2 regions of the Alteromonas sp. S015 genome follow, and region 2 is predicted to be linked to the other one. Evidence: predicted binding sites of a transcription regulator. Region 2 holds the regulator's gene; the other holds the start of a gene.
What was found. Region 2 encodes LexA, which represses DNA repair genes until DNA is damaged. Its sites were predicted from a motif close to TACTGTATNNNNATACAGTA; they were not measured.

Region 1 (8,063 bases), on a different contig from region 2:
TTTATCTGCATAAAAATTGTCATTATCAAACAGTGGTAAACGCGTTTGGGTATCCATAATTCGCCAGCGGGTTTCATACCGATTGCCTGAAATAGTGCGAAGGGCATCGGCGCTGGCCAGTGCCTCTAGTTCATTACTTTTAAGCGATAGCTGCTGTAATTGTTCAACATTGGTGTAGCTTTTGTCTGAACGGTTTTCCACGATAAGCTGAGACGATACTTCACTTAAGCCTTTAATAAGCTTAAGACCAAGCTGAATGTATTTTTCTTGACCTTGTACCACTAGAGAGTGCTCAACGTCAGACTGGTTAACACAGGGCGCCTCTACCCGTATGTGGTGACGCTTAGCGTCTTGAACTAACTGGGACGGGGAATAAAACCCCATGGGCCAGCTATTTAACAGCGCTACGTAAAACTCAACGGGAAAGTAAAACTTCAACCAGCAAGACACATAAGCTAATACTGCAAAAGACGCTGAGTGAGATTCAGGAAAGCCGTAACCTGCGAAACCTTTTATTTGTTCAAATAAGTTGTGGGCGAACGCACTGTCATAGCCTTTATCCGTCATACCTTTAATGAGCTTGTCTTTGAACTCATAAATTCTGCCGTCTTTTTTCCAGCTCGCCATTGCGCGACGCAGCTGATCGGCTTCTCCGCCACTAAAGCCAGCTGCAACCATAGCAAGCTGAATCACTTGCTCTTGGAAGATAGGCACACCCATGGTGCGAGACAGAACTTCCTCCACATCTTTAGATGGGTAGCTAATGGTTTCGTTTCCGTGTCGGCGTATCAGATAAGGGTGAACCATATCACCCTGAATCGGACCTGGCCTTACAATGGCTATTTGTACGACCAAATCGTAATAGCGACGAGGCTTTAGCCTTGGCAGCATAGACATTTGAGCCCGTGATTCGATCTGAAAAACGCCTACTGTATCGGCACGGCAAATCATATCGAAAACCTGTTTGTCATCTCCAAGCTTAGTAATGAACGGAATACTGGTTTCAATAGAATATTGTTTGTTGATAAGAGAAAATGCACGGCGTATAGCGCTTAACATTCCCAATGCCAATACATCGACTTTCAATAAACCTAACGTTTCAATGTCATCCTTATCCCACTGAATAATAGTACGCTCTTCCATTGCGGCGTTCTCAACAGGTACAAGGTCGTATAGCGGCCCTGCGCTAATAACAAAGCCGCCTACGTGCTGAGACAAATGTCGGGGGGTACCCAATAAGGCTTCAGTAAGGGTAATTAACTGCTGTACTCTAGGCTCTTCAGGATTTAGTCCAAGCTCTGCCAGCTGAGATTTCCACGGAATAACGCTGTCCCGTCGATTAATTTGCTTTACCACAAAATCAAGCTGCGACTCGCTAAAGCCCAGCGCTTTGCCCACATCTTTGAACGCCGATTTAAAGCGATAGCAAATAACTGTAGCGGCGATAGCGGTCCTTTCCCTGCCGTATTTTTGATAAATATATTGAATAACCTCTTCACGGCGCTGATGCTCAAAATCCACATCAATATCGGGTGGTTCGTTGCGCTCTTTGGAAATAAATCGCTCGAACAGTACACTTATTTGCCTGGGATCTACGGCAGTTATTTCTAGGCAATAGCACACTACGGAATTGGCCGCAGAGCCACGCCCTTGGTACAAGATTCGCTGTTTTTTGGCAAATTGCACAATGTCGTAAATGGTTAAAAAGAAATACTCGTATTCTTGTTCGGCAATCAGTTTCAGTTCTTTTTCTATGGTATGGCGAATATCAGGGGGTATACCTTCAGGAAAGCGCACTTTTATGCCGGCTTCTACGCGTTCCCGTAAATAAGACGTAGGCGTGTATCCTTCAGGTACAAGCTCTGCAGGGTAGTGGTAGCGCAGCTCTTCTAAAGAAAAGGTGAATACATGGGCCAGCGCATTGGTATTGGCAATCCATTTTTCAGGGTAAAGTTTCTTAACTTTTTTAACGGTGCGCAGACTACGCTCTGCATTGCTCAATGCGTCCCGACCTATTTTGTCTACACTGGTGTGCACGTTAGTAGCATGCAATACATGTTGAAGCGGCAGTCTGTCAGCGTGATGCATGAGTACACCTGTACAGGCAATAACAGGGAAAGGATAGACAGACTGCAGATGATTGTAATGTGCAAATCTCTGGTGATCCCGCCCGTCTAATAGGCGCTGAGCGCCAATATAGGCATCAATGCTCGGGTGTTTTTGCAGCCATTCAGCCCAATGCGTGTCTTTAGCTTCTTTGCCACTTGGTAACCAAATGAATTTACAATGGCGAATGGTACGTAAGTCCCACTCAGCCAGCTGGTATTCACCTTTTTCAGAGCGACGTCTCGCGTTAGTAATAATTCGACACAGTTCGCTATAGGCCGCTTTGTTCGGGCACAGCAGCACAAAAGATAAAGTGTCATCGAATACAAAATAACTACCCACAATAAGCGTAATCGGTAGACTCTGATGCTTAATTTCATCGAAAGCCCGTACCACACCTGCTACTGAACATTCATCGGTAATGGCAAGCGCGTCGTAACCAAGGAAAGAAGCCGTGGTAACCAGCTCTGCGGGGGAAGAGGCGCCGCAAAGAAAGCTATAATTGCTTTGGCAAAAGAGCTCGCTGTATTTCATGATACTGCCTTTACCTTTTTCTTTAACCGCATACCGCTAGCAAAAAAGGCCCTGCACCCACCAGCTACTCTCTTCATCTTTAAACACTAAAAGCCTTACGCATTGCTCAGTTTGGGCGATAAAATAATCACGCTTTGTTGGGCTGTCATGCCACCACTCGCTGTGTAATCGCACAGGGCCAAAGCAAATTTGGGTAGCCTGAATAAGCGGTTTAGGTACATCAAAGGTGAAGGTGGGCGTAATGTCACTGCTATAAGCATAATTACCAGTGCAGTGACCGGCGCTCGACTCCGTCACCGTCATATATTCAAACTGATGGCTGTCGGCAGCGTGAGGTTGAAACGTACTGTTATCGCCTAACTTCGCGTTTAAGCGCCCAACTAATTGTTTCTGTGCAATATCATTAAATCTATCACTAAAAAAATCGCCATTTTGCGTGTCTATTTCTTCAAACTGCTGGCAGGTAAGTGCAATGGCTGTGGCTGGCTCAGGCAACACCAGATTCTCCGTTCTAAGACTAAACAACGGCAGCCAGCTTTCTACGGAAGACTGAGGAAGCGCCGAACGTATATTAATATCCATTACAGGCGCTTCTCTGAAATGGATATGTACACTGATACTGGATGTATATAAGTTTCTTGCCCGTAAATAGTGAGACAAGTGCTCAAACTGCTGGGTGACAAAAGGTGTTAGATGCTGCGTGTTCTCAATATCAAAAGGCAATAGGATAAAGTTATCGAAGTGCTCTAAAGGCCTAAATAACGTAACGCGCGGAAAGGTTTCTCCTCGTAACGAAGTAAGATATATAATAGTGTTATTGTCAAAGCGCCGCCCCAGCTCTTGTACCGGCATGGCCAACAGCTGTTGTACACGGGTAATACCCACCCTTGCCAACGAGTCAGTAACCTTAGGTGATAGAGCAGTAATAGAAAGCGGGCACGTACTTAGCGCTTTTTTTACGTCATCGGGTGTATGTAAGTAGGTATTAAGCTTATGAAGCGCTAATACTTTTGCGGCCTCAATTGTCCATGCGCTAGCAAAGTGATAGCGAATATCTGCTTCAGCAAGTGCTTGAGTTAAGGTTTTCCACAGTGGCGCATGACCGCCATAGTAATGAGTTAGGTTATCTAGCCTTACTGCTAGACCGCTTACACTATTTGAGTGCATGTGGTTATCTAATACGATGTCAGAAGCCAGCGGATAAAGCCGATGGGCCAGCTGCGTCAGCATATGCCTTTCGACTTCTTCACTGAAAGGTAGAATATGCACGTAAGGACATAGCGCCGCCGCTTGAGCGAGTCCGTGACCAATTTCAATGCCTTCTTTTTTCGCAATATCATTACACTGCGTAATTTTGTTGGTTTTACTGCAATACACAGCAATGGGAGTATTCGACGGTAATGACGAAGAACTTCCGTTAGATTCGCCTCTAGACCCTTGTCTGGGTGCACGTTTAGTTTTAGCCGCTTTGATGTAGCTATCTAAAGTAAGTTGATAACAGTAAATATAAGCCCACAGCATCATTAGTTCACAGAATGTAACGCCTGGTCGGAAAGCGTGTTGTGTGCCATGGCCCATTTAATGGCGTGATTGTCGGGGGTCCACCGATGGGAAATAACAATGTTATCTTTGGGCCACCCATGACGCTGCTTACGTATGTTCACCGCCAAAGCGTGGGGTTTACCTTTTAGCGCGATATCCAAAGCAATGGGTAATGCACTGCCGCTTTCATTCGACAGGTTGGCTTGTGAATCGCTTCCCATGTCGGCCTTTGGATAACCTAACTGTGATGCCTGCTGTTGCGGTGGGGTATATAGCAAGCACAGTGCATCGTTATGGGTTGCCGCTACCTGTAGGCGTCGCGCTTCTTTTGGATTTACAGCATTACTCCACAGCACTACGCAGTGGCAAGCCGTACTTTTTAAACATTGCTCTGCTGCCCACAATGACTCTTGTTCAGAACGTGTTTTTACTACCAGCACTTGTTGCGCTTTAAGCCCCAGGTTTTCTAACCACGGCGACTGTAGTAGCCCGGGAGGGTTAATAAATACCACCAGTTTGTGCGTACGATGCTGGCAAATAACCCGTTTAAAAAGTGTAAGCTCACCCACGCCAGTTAATGAAGAGATACGGACAAGGCCTATAGATGCAACGCCACCGTTAAGCGCTTTATCCAGACGCGGAAAACCCAGCGAAAACTTAGCTTCACTTTGCTTCTGATCTCTGGCCCGCCAAATATGTGGGTGGTTGTTAAGCACGGATAACGATTTGTTCATGGCACTCAAAATAAACTGTATTTTTATACAGTATTATAGTGCAGCAATAACCCTTTTCAAGACAAAAGGTTTTTGGCTTGTTGTTTTAAGCGCTAACTTACTGATTAGTTTGAAAAGGTAAAAGATTAAACTTTTAAAAGCGTAGAGTTATGGACTAGGGTCGCTGACCTTACTATATAGCAAAGCGGGCGACCCTGTCATACAGTTAGCGCTGCATCAGCGCTAACGAGGGGCGTAGAGTATGATGTTACTCTTCAGATGATGGTTCTTTTTGAGCCTTTGCTGTCGTGCCGCTTACTGTTGCTGTAACGGTTTGGCAAAAAGCAATAAATCCATCGGCGGTATTTTTTGCCCACACCATTCGAACGTTGCTAGGTAGAGCCTTTACCACTTCACGAATTTCCTCAAGGGTGACTTCTTCATTAAGCAGTATCTTATTAAGTGACTCCTCAAATGACATCCCTTTTTCACAACAGGTCATGACAATAGTTGAAAAGTTGCGCATAAGTGGGTGTAGCGCATTGTATTGAGCTTGGTCGATGAGGCGACTTTTATAGGCGCTTTCAATACGCGCAGTAAGGTTTTTTTCCAACGCATCTGTAACAAGAATAAGATTGCGATAAGCATAAGCAACCTTGTTGCTGGTTTGCTTATTCGAGTGGCGCACCAGCGCCAGCTCTTTTTGTAAATTCTGCGCTCGCAGCACAAAGTAAATTAAAAACAGGATAAGTAATCCAATAATACCAAATGCAACGACCATGTTTATTGTGCCTTCTGTTCTTCTATAAATATGTTGATATTTTGTTCTAATATGAAAAGAGGAACTGAGCCGTTTTCTAACACCGCACGGTGGAATTTTCGCACGTCAAAACGCTCTCCTAACGCTGCCTCTGCTTTCTTGCGAAGGCCTTTAATTTTGATTTCCCCAATCTTGTAAGACAAAGCTTGCGCTGGCCAAGAGATATAGCGGTCTATTTCAGTATTTACGTTGTGTTCTGAAAGTGCGGTGTTTTCCATCATATAGTCCACCGCTTGTTGGCGGCTCCAGCCCATCGTGTGCATACCGGTATCAACAACCAAACGACATGCTCGCCACATTTCGTAGCTCAAGCGGCCGAAGTTGTCGTACGGCGTTTCATAAATACCTGCTTCAATACCTAAAAACTCAGAATACAGACCCCAGCCTTCACCAAAGGCTGAAATATAGGTGTTACGACGTACCATAGGCAAGTCTGCAAGCTCTGCTGCCAATGATATTTGAAGGTGATGGCCAGGCACGGCTTCGTGCAAGGTCAGTGCAGGCAATGCATATAAAGGGCGCTTATCAAGGGCATAAGTGTTTACCCAGTAATATCCTGGTTGATCATCGCGGCTAGGGTGGATGTAACGACCTGTTGTGTATTTGGGCGCGATAGCATCTGGTACAGGGGCTACACCGTAGGGCGTTCTTGGTAAATACTCAAAAAGAGTAGGAAGCTTTGCGTCCATTTTCTTTGCAATAAACGACGCTTCTTTTAGTAAATCTTCTGCGCTGGAGGCATAGAATTGCGGGTCTTCGCGTAAAAACGTAATGAAGTCGTTAATGTCGCCATCAAAGCTAAGCTCATTCACAATTTGCTGCATTTGCGCGCGAATGCGTTTTACTTCAGAAAGGCCTAAATCGTGTATTTCCTGAGGTGTCATATCTGTGGTGGTGTAATGCTTTGCTCTATTGGCGTAATACGCCACGCCATCAGGCCAGTTGTTCGCGGCAATATCTTCACGGGCATTAGGGATATATTCCTCTACCATGAAGTCGTAAAACATTTGATACGCAGGTAGCACACTGTTGTTTATTGCTGCTTTGCCTTGCTCTGCTAGCGCAGCCTTTTGCTCGACAGTAAAGTACTCAGGAAAGCGGGTAAATGGAGAATAAAAACCACTGTCCACTGCATTTTCAACAACGTACGACGCTACTGAGTCTTCAAACCCTTTCAGCACGATTTTAGGCTGCGTGTAGCCTTCCTTTAGCGCCTGCTTCATATAAGTAATTTGCTGGTCAAAATAAGGCTTAAGCGCGTTTAAGCGACTAATGTAAGCTTGATAATCTTCTACGCGCTTAAAGGTTGATAAATTGGGAAGCGAGGCCATAGCACCATGAAAGCCATATTCTGAGTTAATAGGCACCAAGTGCGCGCGATAAGTATATTCATCCACATAGTTGGCTAAACGGTATTGCTGCATTAGCAAAGCAATGTAAGCGTCACTAGAGATATTGTCTTTTTTATACTGACTCAAGGCTTTTTGAAATGCACGCCATTGTTCATTTTGTGCTTTAAGTGCTTCGGGCGAAATATCGGGTAGCACATGAGCGAGGGAGCTATCGCCTTCGCGAGAAGCCAAAAGCGGGGAAACCGAAAGCTCGTACTGCCAAATATCATCAAGTAGTTGATACAAGCTTTCATCGTCAAGGCTCTTTGCAGATGCACTAATGCTGCAAATAAATAGCAATGCTGCTAACAGATAGCGATACATAAGGATCTCCGGTAACCTTCACCGGTTAGAATCCGGCGGCTACTCTTTCGTTGGTGTATATATTGGACTAGGGAAAGCCGTTACTTTATCAGATTTATTTTCTAATTTAGTAATTTTGGCTGTTCCTTTTTTACGTACAGCGTCAATGCGCAAAACGTTGTGCATAGGAACATAAGTTTTTGTTACTTCAGAAAATTCGGTTTTTAACCTTTCATGGGAAGGATCGACAACCACACTTGTGTGGGTATCCCACACAAAGTCACCTATCTCGATAAAGCCAAACAAAGTGCCTTGCATAAGGGTTTTTACATACAGTTCATAATGCTCGCCATTGCTGACAAATTGAACGCGGTATAGGATATCGTCTTTCGACATAGGTGCTGCTCTTCACTAAAAACATAACAATATCCGGAAACGAAGCCGGAATGTAACTAACAATTTTACCTTGCTCTTAAAATGCGAGCAACGGTAGGAAACACATGGTAAACGTAAGCAGTTTAATGGCATTCCCCCTATTAACTGCGTTACCATGATGCACACTTAGTTATATGGTGAAACTAGAATGATAAAAAAACTCCTTATAGGCAGCGCAATGACAGCAATGACCTTTGCTGCTACTGCCCACAACCACGC
Region 2 (8,063 bases):
CTAAATAATCCACTGGTGACAGGTGAACCACACATCTGCTTTTATGCAGGAACACCAATTGAAATTAATGGTCAGGTTATCGGTGCTGTATGTTTAATCGATACTGTCCCCCGAGAAATCGATGAACAATTTCTAGAAGTCCTGAATAGAATTGGCGCGCTTGTCAGCCAACACATTTCTCTCTCAAAGGAGCATGAAGTACTAAAGCGTGAGCATGGCTTAATTGAAAAATCTCCTATTGTGCTGGCGACATGGCGAAATACAACGTCGCTAAAATTGGTTCATATCTCTAAAAACAGCGAGCGTGTTCTGGGTATAGCAGCGCATGATTTACTTAGCGGCACTGTAGAATTTAGCGACGTATTAACAGAAGACGCTGAGAGCGATTTTACATTTGCCATGCAGGCGCACATGGAAGGCGTAGAAACCCATACCTGTAGGCTTCAAATAGCAACGCCCACGCGGACCATTTGGGTAAGTATGATCTCTACTGCCAGTTTCCGAGAAGACGGTATGCTCTACTCGGTTCAAGCGTTTTTATTTGACACTAGCGACCAGAAATATGTGGAGGACAAACTTAATAAAACAAACCAGCGCATGCGGCTCTTATTGGAGGCCTCTGAATTGGGTACGTGGGATTGGAACTTGGCCGCTGATGTAAACCAAGTCAATAAACGTTGGTGTGACATCGTCGGTCTTGAATATGAGTACTATGACACCAGCTCTCGCTTTTTCAGACAGTTAATTCACCCTGCGGACTATGTAAAAGTAGAAAAGCAATTAAATGAGCACATTACTGGTAAGAGCAAAGTTTTTAATACGACTTTTCGCATGAAACATACTAACGGCTCATGGGTGTGGGTTGAAAGTTATGGAAAAACCGTCGAATCTGACAGTATGGGTAAGGCTATTCGACTTGCCGGCATTCATCGCGACATTACGCAAAGAATGGAAAGCGAACTTCATGAGAGAAAGAAAACCCAGCTTCTACAGTTTATTAACAAAACCCGCGCTTCCTACCTCCAAAATAATGATCTAACCATGGCCTGCCAAACCGTATTGTCCGAGCTTATTGATATTTCAGATAGTCAGTTTGCGTTTGTAGGGCAAATGAAAGCTGAAGGTAATGCATCGAGGCTGTTTATTCACGCGATTTCGGAAATAGTGTGGGACACCAGCAGCTTCACGCAATATAACGAGTACAAAAAGCGAAACTTGTATTTCGATAGCTTTGATAACCTTTTCGGTACCACAATTTTAACCGGTGAAGTTACGATAAGTAATACTTCAGGGAGTCATCCAAACTCAAAAGGAGTGCCGAAAGGCCATCCTCGCATTAGTCGATTTTTAGGGCTGCCGATTAAGGTCAAAGATAGAGTGGTGGGCATGATTGGTTTAGCCAATAAATTTGAGCCCTACACCATTGAGGATGCAAAGTTTTTACAGCCTCTATTAGATGCACTAGCGGGGCTTTTCTATGCAGTAGAACTAGAGGATGCACGCGCAATAGCTGAAGAGAAGTTGCGAAAGCTGGCCATGACTGATTCGCTGACGGGGCTGTTTAATCGGCGAGCATTTGTTGATAAATGTCATCAGCTTTCTACACAAAGTAATAGAGTAAGCGTAGCAGTAATCGATATAGACCACTTTAAGGAAGTTAATGACACTTATGGACATGATGCAGGAGACCAAGCATTAATTTCAGTAGCCCACCTCATAGAAGAATATTATGTGGAGCCAGATATTGTTTCTCGTCTTGGGGGCGAAGAGTTTGCGATAGTGGCAATTTCCGACAACAAAAAAGACGAAGAAAGACGCTTTAACAAACTTCGAGAGGCTGTTGAAAAAACAGAAGTAAAATACAAAACAGACACGATATCCGTAACGATAAGCATCGGAGCAGTCTTTGCTGAGGACAGTTTGAACGTTGACTTTAGTGGATTGCTTTCCAAGGCCGATAAACTGCTATATACGGCGAAAAAGAATGGTCGAAATCAAGTTATTCTAGAGTGACGAGCGCTTAAGGTTGCTATCCCAGCACCAAGTTTTGCCGCTGATTCATATGCTTCTTTTGTGTGCTCTGGGAACTGTAGCGACGCACCACGGTGCCCAATTGAAAAATCTGTTCTATAAAAAGGGCCTTCACTACATTGTTGTAGTGCACTTTTCAGCTCTCCATCATCTATGTCTTCTGCGAGAAAAGAGGGGCGCGCGCCTATCTGTAAATTCGCGGCCTGTCCTGCGGGTACCTGAACAATTACAGGCACTTCAACTGTTTCAACTACGGTTACTGTGTTTTCGACAACCACCTGCTTCTCTACCTCGACCACTTCTACCGAGTCGTCATCACACGCTGGTAACAATAGAGCGCCGACAAATATTGGGAATATTTTTTTAGTTAATATCATAAATTTTGCATTGTAATTAATGAATTAAGGTTTACCTGTAGGGTAATTAACATCAGCCCAAAATTACGCTAAGCGTTGTGCATGTCGGTTTCGTGATAATGGTGTTACGAATTTGCTACATTCCTAATCAAAAATAAAGCGTGTCAAAACCACCCAACGCTTCTCTCTCAAGGTTTACTACTTGTTATTTGTTTTTAGGTGTATATACTTACAGGAACTGTATGAACAGACAGGTCTTTTATGCGCCCACTCACAGCTCGACAAACTGAAGTTTTAGAACTTATCAAAACAACCATGCAAGAAACGGGAATGCCGCCTACTCGCGCAGAAATTGCGCGTCAGCTTGGTTTTCGCTCTGCCAATGCTGCAGAAGAACATTTGAAAGCATTGGCGCGTAAAGGCGTAATTGAAATTTTGCCGGGTACCTCACGGGGTATTAAACTGAATATCCCCCTTGATAACGACATTCCAGAAGAAGAAGGTCTGCCGTTAATTGGACGTGTAGCAGCGGGTGAGCCAATTTTGGCACAGGAGCACGTAGAGTCGCACTATAAGGTTGACCCTGCTCTGTTCCAACCTCAAGCTGACTTCTTGCTGCGTGTTAACGGCATGAGTATGAAAGATATTGGTATTTTAGATGGTGATCTTCTTGCTGTGCATCGGACCACAGATGTGCACAATGGCCAAGTCGTTGTGGCGCGCGTGGACGAAGACGTTACGGTAAAGCGTTTAGAGAAACGCGGTCGCGAAGTATTACTTCATGCCGAAAACGAAGAATTTGCACCTATAAGGGTTGACCTTGCCAACGAGCCTTTTGCTATTGAAGGTATAGCAGTCGGTGTTATAAGAAACGCAGACTGGATGTAAGGTTTTAGCTACTTCAACGAAAAGCGGCACACTAGCCGCTTTTTTTATGCCTTTTGTTCCTATATTTCTGTCGGTTTTATTAAGTTAGGGTCGCTTATTGAGTTTTCTAACCTTGAAACACAGAATAAACACTACGTGACATATCAAGGTTATTCTGGCTGTGAATGAACGACTGTATACGCATTTATTATTTTAAGGTTTGTTTGAAAATAATTATTGCTAGCGTGTTAGTCGTTGATTTTACATTCAAATGAGTGCGCGTAATTCCTAGCGTGTTGTTCAAAATGTGCGTTTGATTTTACCCATTCCCAACATGTGTCTCACTCCACATCTATTCAAAACGTAACGTATGGCTGCCATATGAAATGATTAAAAATTGAACGCTTCGTTAAATTTTTAACAGAAAAGACTAGACGGCACGGCATTATTGCGCAATTCTTATACAAAGATTAACAAAATAATAACAATGACCCTAAATTTGTTTTACAAGTTGAAGTGGTGGGTCAATCGTTCGCAAACCATTTGGTAGGACATCGCGCAAACTTATCAGCGTTTTGGCCTAGCCATTACGGAGGTGCTGAGTGAAACAATTAACGACCGTCTTCGCAAAATGGTGTTTGAGTATACCATTTTTGCTAATTTCTCCTTTGCTTTTCGCGCAAGAAGCCAGTGAAGAAGCTTCTTCACTTAACTTAAGACGCGGTGCTACTGACATCAGTGGGCAGGTTTACGATCTTCATATGCTGATGTTCTTTATATGCGTTGGCATCGCCGTTGTAGTATTTGGGGTTATGTTCGCCTCAATGTATTTGCACAGAAAGTCTCGCGGCGCGAAGCCAGCCAATTTTCACGAGAACGTGAAAGTAGAAATTGCTTGGACCGTTATTCCTTTTCTTATCCTTATCTTTATGGCTGTGCCAGCAGCGAACACCCTTATCGCGATGGAAGATACGTCTGAGCCTGACATGACTGTGTTAGTCACGGGCTCTCAGTGGAAATGGCACTATAAGTATATGGATAGCGACGTAGAGTTTTATTCTTTGCTCGCCACTCAACGCGAGCAAATTGAGAACAAATTCCAAAAAACAGACAACTACTTACTGGAAGTTGACCGCCCATTAGTCATTCCTACAGGTAAAAAAGTACGTTTTCTTATTACCTCTGACGACGTTATCCACTCTTGGTGGGTTCCTGACTTTGCCGTGAAAAAAGATGCGAACCCCGGTTTTATTAACGAGTCTTGGGCCAAGGTGAATGAACCTGGTATTTATCGCGGGCAGTGCGCAGAGCTTTGTGGCAAAGACCATGGCTATATGCCAGTTGTGGTGATTGCCAAAGAGCCCGCTGAGTTTGACAAGTGGATGGGCGAACAAGAAGAAATTGTTCGTAAAGCAAAAGAAGAAGAGCAGCGTCTGCTTTCTATGAATATGTCTATGGATGAACTCATGAAAGTTGGCGAGCGTGTTTACAACACAACGTGTGCAGCGTGCCATATGCCTAATGGCGAAGGTCTACCTGGCGTATTCCCAGCCCTAAAAGGTAGCAAAATGGCATTGGAAGACCAGCAAGGCCACATTGATATTGTACTTCACGGTAAGGCGGGTACGGCAATGCAGGCGTTTAGCAAAATGCTTAGTCTTAAAGAAATTGCTGCGGTTGTCACTTACGAGCGCAACGCCTGGGGCAACAACACTGGCGATATGGTTCAAGCGAAAGATGTCAACGCAGTGGCAAACGGAAATTAGGAGCAGACAATGAGCAAAGCAACTGAAGTTATATCGACAGATACCTCTGCGCCTCACCGTGCTCAAGTACATGGCGGTCACGTGCATGATGATCATGAACACCACGACCATATTCCTAAAGGCATAACGCGCTGGTTGTTTACCACTAACCATAAAGACATAGGCACACTGTATCTGTGGTTTGCTTTCATAATGTTTTTGGTTGGCGGTGCAATGGCCATGGTGATCCGGGCGGAACTATTCCAACCTGGCTTACAGATAGTAGATCCAAACTTCTTTAACCAAATGACCACAGTACACGGGCTTATCATGGTATTTGGCGCAGTAATGCCCGCCTTTACTGGGCTTGCGAACTGGCTAATTCCAATGATGATTGGCGCGCCCGACATGGCGTTGCCGCGCATGAACAACTGGAGCTTCTGGATTTTACCCGGCGCTTTTTTGATTCTGCTTAGCTCGCTCTTTATGGAAGGTGGCGGCCCAGCTTTCGGTTGGACTTTCTACGCGCCACTTTCAACAACCTATAGCGGCGATTCGACTGCATTATTCGTATTCTCCGTTCACATAATGGGTATTTCATCCATCATGGGGGCAATCAACGTAATTGTGACCATCTTTAACATGCGTGCGCCAGGCATGACCTGGATGAAAATGCCACTGTTTGTTTGGACGTGGCTTATCACAGCATTTTTACTTATTGCTGTTATGCCGGTGCTCGCGGGTGCGGTCACCATGGTGTTAACCGACAAGTTCTTTGGTACAAGCTTTTTTGATGCTGCTGGTGGCGGCGATCCTGTTATGTTCCAGCATATTTTCTGGTTCTTCGGTCACCCTGAAGTATACATTATGATCTTGCCCGCTTTTGGCATTATCTCGCAAATTGTACCTACCTTTTCTAGAAAACAACTTTTTGGTTACGCGTCTATGGTTTACGCTACGGCGTCGATTGCGCTGCTCTCTTTTGTCGTGTGGGCTCACCACATGTTCACTACGGGCATGCCGGTGTACATGGAAATGTTTTTCATGTTTGCCACCATGCTTATCTCGGTGCCGACTGGGGTAAAAGTGTTTAACTGGGTAGCGACCATGTGGCGCGGTTCACTAAGCTTTGAAATGCCAATGATGTTCGCTATTGCCTTCATTGTACTGTTCACTATTGGTGGGTTGTCGGGGCTAATGTTGGCGATCACCCCTGTAGACTTCCAATATCACGATACGTATTTCGTTGTAGCGCATTTCCACTATGTTCTGGTAACAGGCGCAGTCTTTTCTATTATGGCGGCCGTGTATTACTGGCTGCCTAAATGGACAGGAAAAATGTACGACACAACCCTAGCGAAATGGCATTTCTGGTGCTCCTTAGTGTCGGTTAATGTTTTGTTTTTCCCCATGCACTTTGTTGGTTTGGCTGGTATGCCGCGCCGTATTCCTGACTACGCGTTGCAGTTCGCTGATTTCAATAAGTGGATAAGCCTAGGTGGGTTTGCATTCGGTTTATCTCAGCTCATCTTTCTTGCCTTGCTTATTAAAGCGTGCAAAAAGCAAGGTGAGCCGGTATCAGCACAAGTTTGGGATGGCGCAGAAGGATTGGAATGGGAAATTCCATCACCCGCCCCTTATCACACGTTTGAAACGCCACCTGTCGTTAAATAACGGTAAGTGGAGTTGTGGATAGATCAGTCCTGTCAATCGGCAGAAACCGGTGGGAATGACATTCACACGTTGCAGGTGGTGAGGGATATAAGCGGCTAAACAAGTGTTTACCAACCTTCATCTTTGGATTTACCCGGAGGTCACGTGATGTCACAGCAAAGCGCAAACAACAAGATGGTTATTAAACTTGTTGCTATTGTCATTGGCATGTTTGGCTTCGGCTTTGCCCTTGTTCCCTTGTACGACGTATTTTGCGACGTTACAGGGATTAACGGAAAAACCGAAGGCACGGCAGCGGTTTACCAATCCGTTGAGATTGATGAGTCGCGCGAAGTGACGGTTGAGTTTATTACTCGCACAAATACCGGTATGCCCTGGGAGTTTCGGGCTGAAACGAAGCGCGTGAAAGTACACCCAGGCGAACTCAATACGGTCTCTTTTTATGTGCGAAACCCTGCATCAAGCAATATCGTCGCACAGGCCATTCCCTCTGTATCTCCCGGAACGGCAGCACTCTACCTGAACAAGACTGAATGCTTTTGCTTTAATCAGCAGCCATTGGATGCCGGTAGTGAAGCCTACATGCCCATGCAGTTTTACGTCGACCCTCAGCTACCTGAAGAAATTACGTTTTTTACCTTGCAGTACACACTCTATGACGTCACAGCGCGAGCTAGTGACCTAACGACAACACCGAATCCCTTTATGGCCTCAACACCATCAGCTGGCGAATAGGCCGAAGGGGTAAGGAGAAGAAAATGCAACCCGAAGTACAGAATCACGAATACCAAAAATATTATGTACCCGCACAAAGTCCATGGCCTATTGTTGGGGCTGTAGCACTTTTTCTTATCGCCGTTGGTGCAGGCAATTTTGTAGTGCAAGCAACCAAAGGTGAATCCGGCTACGGAGGTCATATCCTTTTAGCAGGTATAGCGGTGTTGCTGGTGATGCTTGTAGGCTGGTTTAAAAACCAGATAGATGAGTCTATGGCCGGGCTTTATAGCGATCAGCTGGGACGTTCATATCGCCAAGGTATGAGCTGGTTTATCTTTTCAGAGGTAATGTTTTTCGCCGCGTTTTTCGGTGCGCTGTACTACGCAAGATTTATTTCCGTTCCATGGCTTGGCGGTGCATCGAACAACGCTATGACCAATGAAGTCTTGTGGCCGACCTTTGAAGCTATGTGGCCGCTGGTGTCAACGCCAGGGGGGATTACCACACAAGAAATGAGTGCCGCGGGTTTGCCCACAATCAATACGGTTATCTTGCTTATTTCATCTATTACGCTGCATTTCGCCCATGTGGGATTAGAGCAAAATAAGCGCAAGCAATTAACCCTTATGCTGGGTATCACTATTTTACTTGGGTGTGGATTCCTATTTTTACA

Region 1: a site for LexA is predicted at 4,930-4,949, ahead of V7R42_RS13690 (recombinase RecA). Genes of this name have one in related genera too.

The regions. Positions count from the first base shown of each region.
Region 1 covers NZ_JAZETO010000007.1:2,671-10,733, forward strand. The annotation lists gene V7R42_RS13680 (error-prone DNA polymerase) at 1-2,640, opposite strand, end outside; gene V7R42_RS13685 (Y-family DNA polymerase) at 2,677-4,164, opposite strand; gene V7R42_RS13690 (recombinase RecA) at 4,164-4,916, opposite strand; gene V7R42_RS13695 (hypothetical protein) at 5,164-5,676, opposite strand; gene V7R42_RS13700 (DUF885 domain-containing protein) at 5,679-7,430, opposite strand; gene V7R42_RS13705 (DUF1820 family protein) at 7,470-7,805, opposite strand; gene V7R42_RS13710 (M28 family metallopeptidase) at 7,993-8,063, shown strand, end outside.
Region 2 covers NZ_JAZETO010000003.1:140,666-148,728, forward strand. The annotation lists gene V7R42_RS07055 (sensor domain-containing diguanylate cyclase) at 1-2,013, shown strand, start outside; gene V7R42_RS07060 (hypothetical protein) at 1,995-2,408, opposite strand; gene lexA (transcriptional repressor LexA) at 2,649-3,275, shown strand; gene coxB (cytochrome c oxidase subunit II) at 3,857-5,020, shown strand; gene ctaD (cytochrome c oxidase subunit I) at 5,030-6,673, shown strand; gene V7R42_RS07080 (cytochrome c oxidase assembly protein) at 6,821-7,408, shown strand; gene V7R42_RS07085 (cytochrome c oxidase subunit 3) at 7,432-8,063, shown strand, end outside.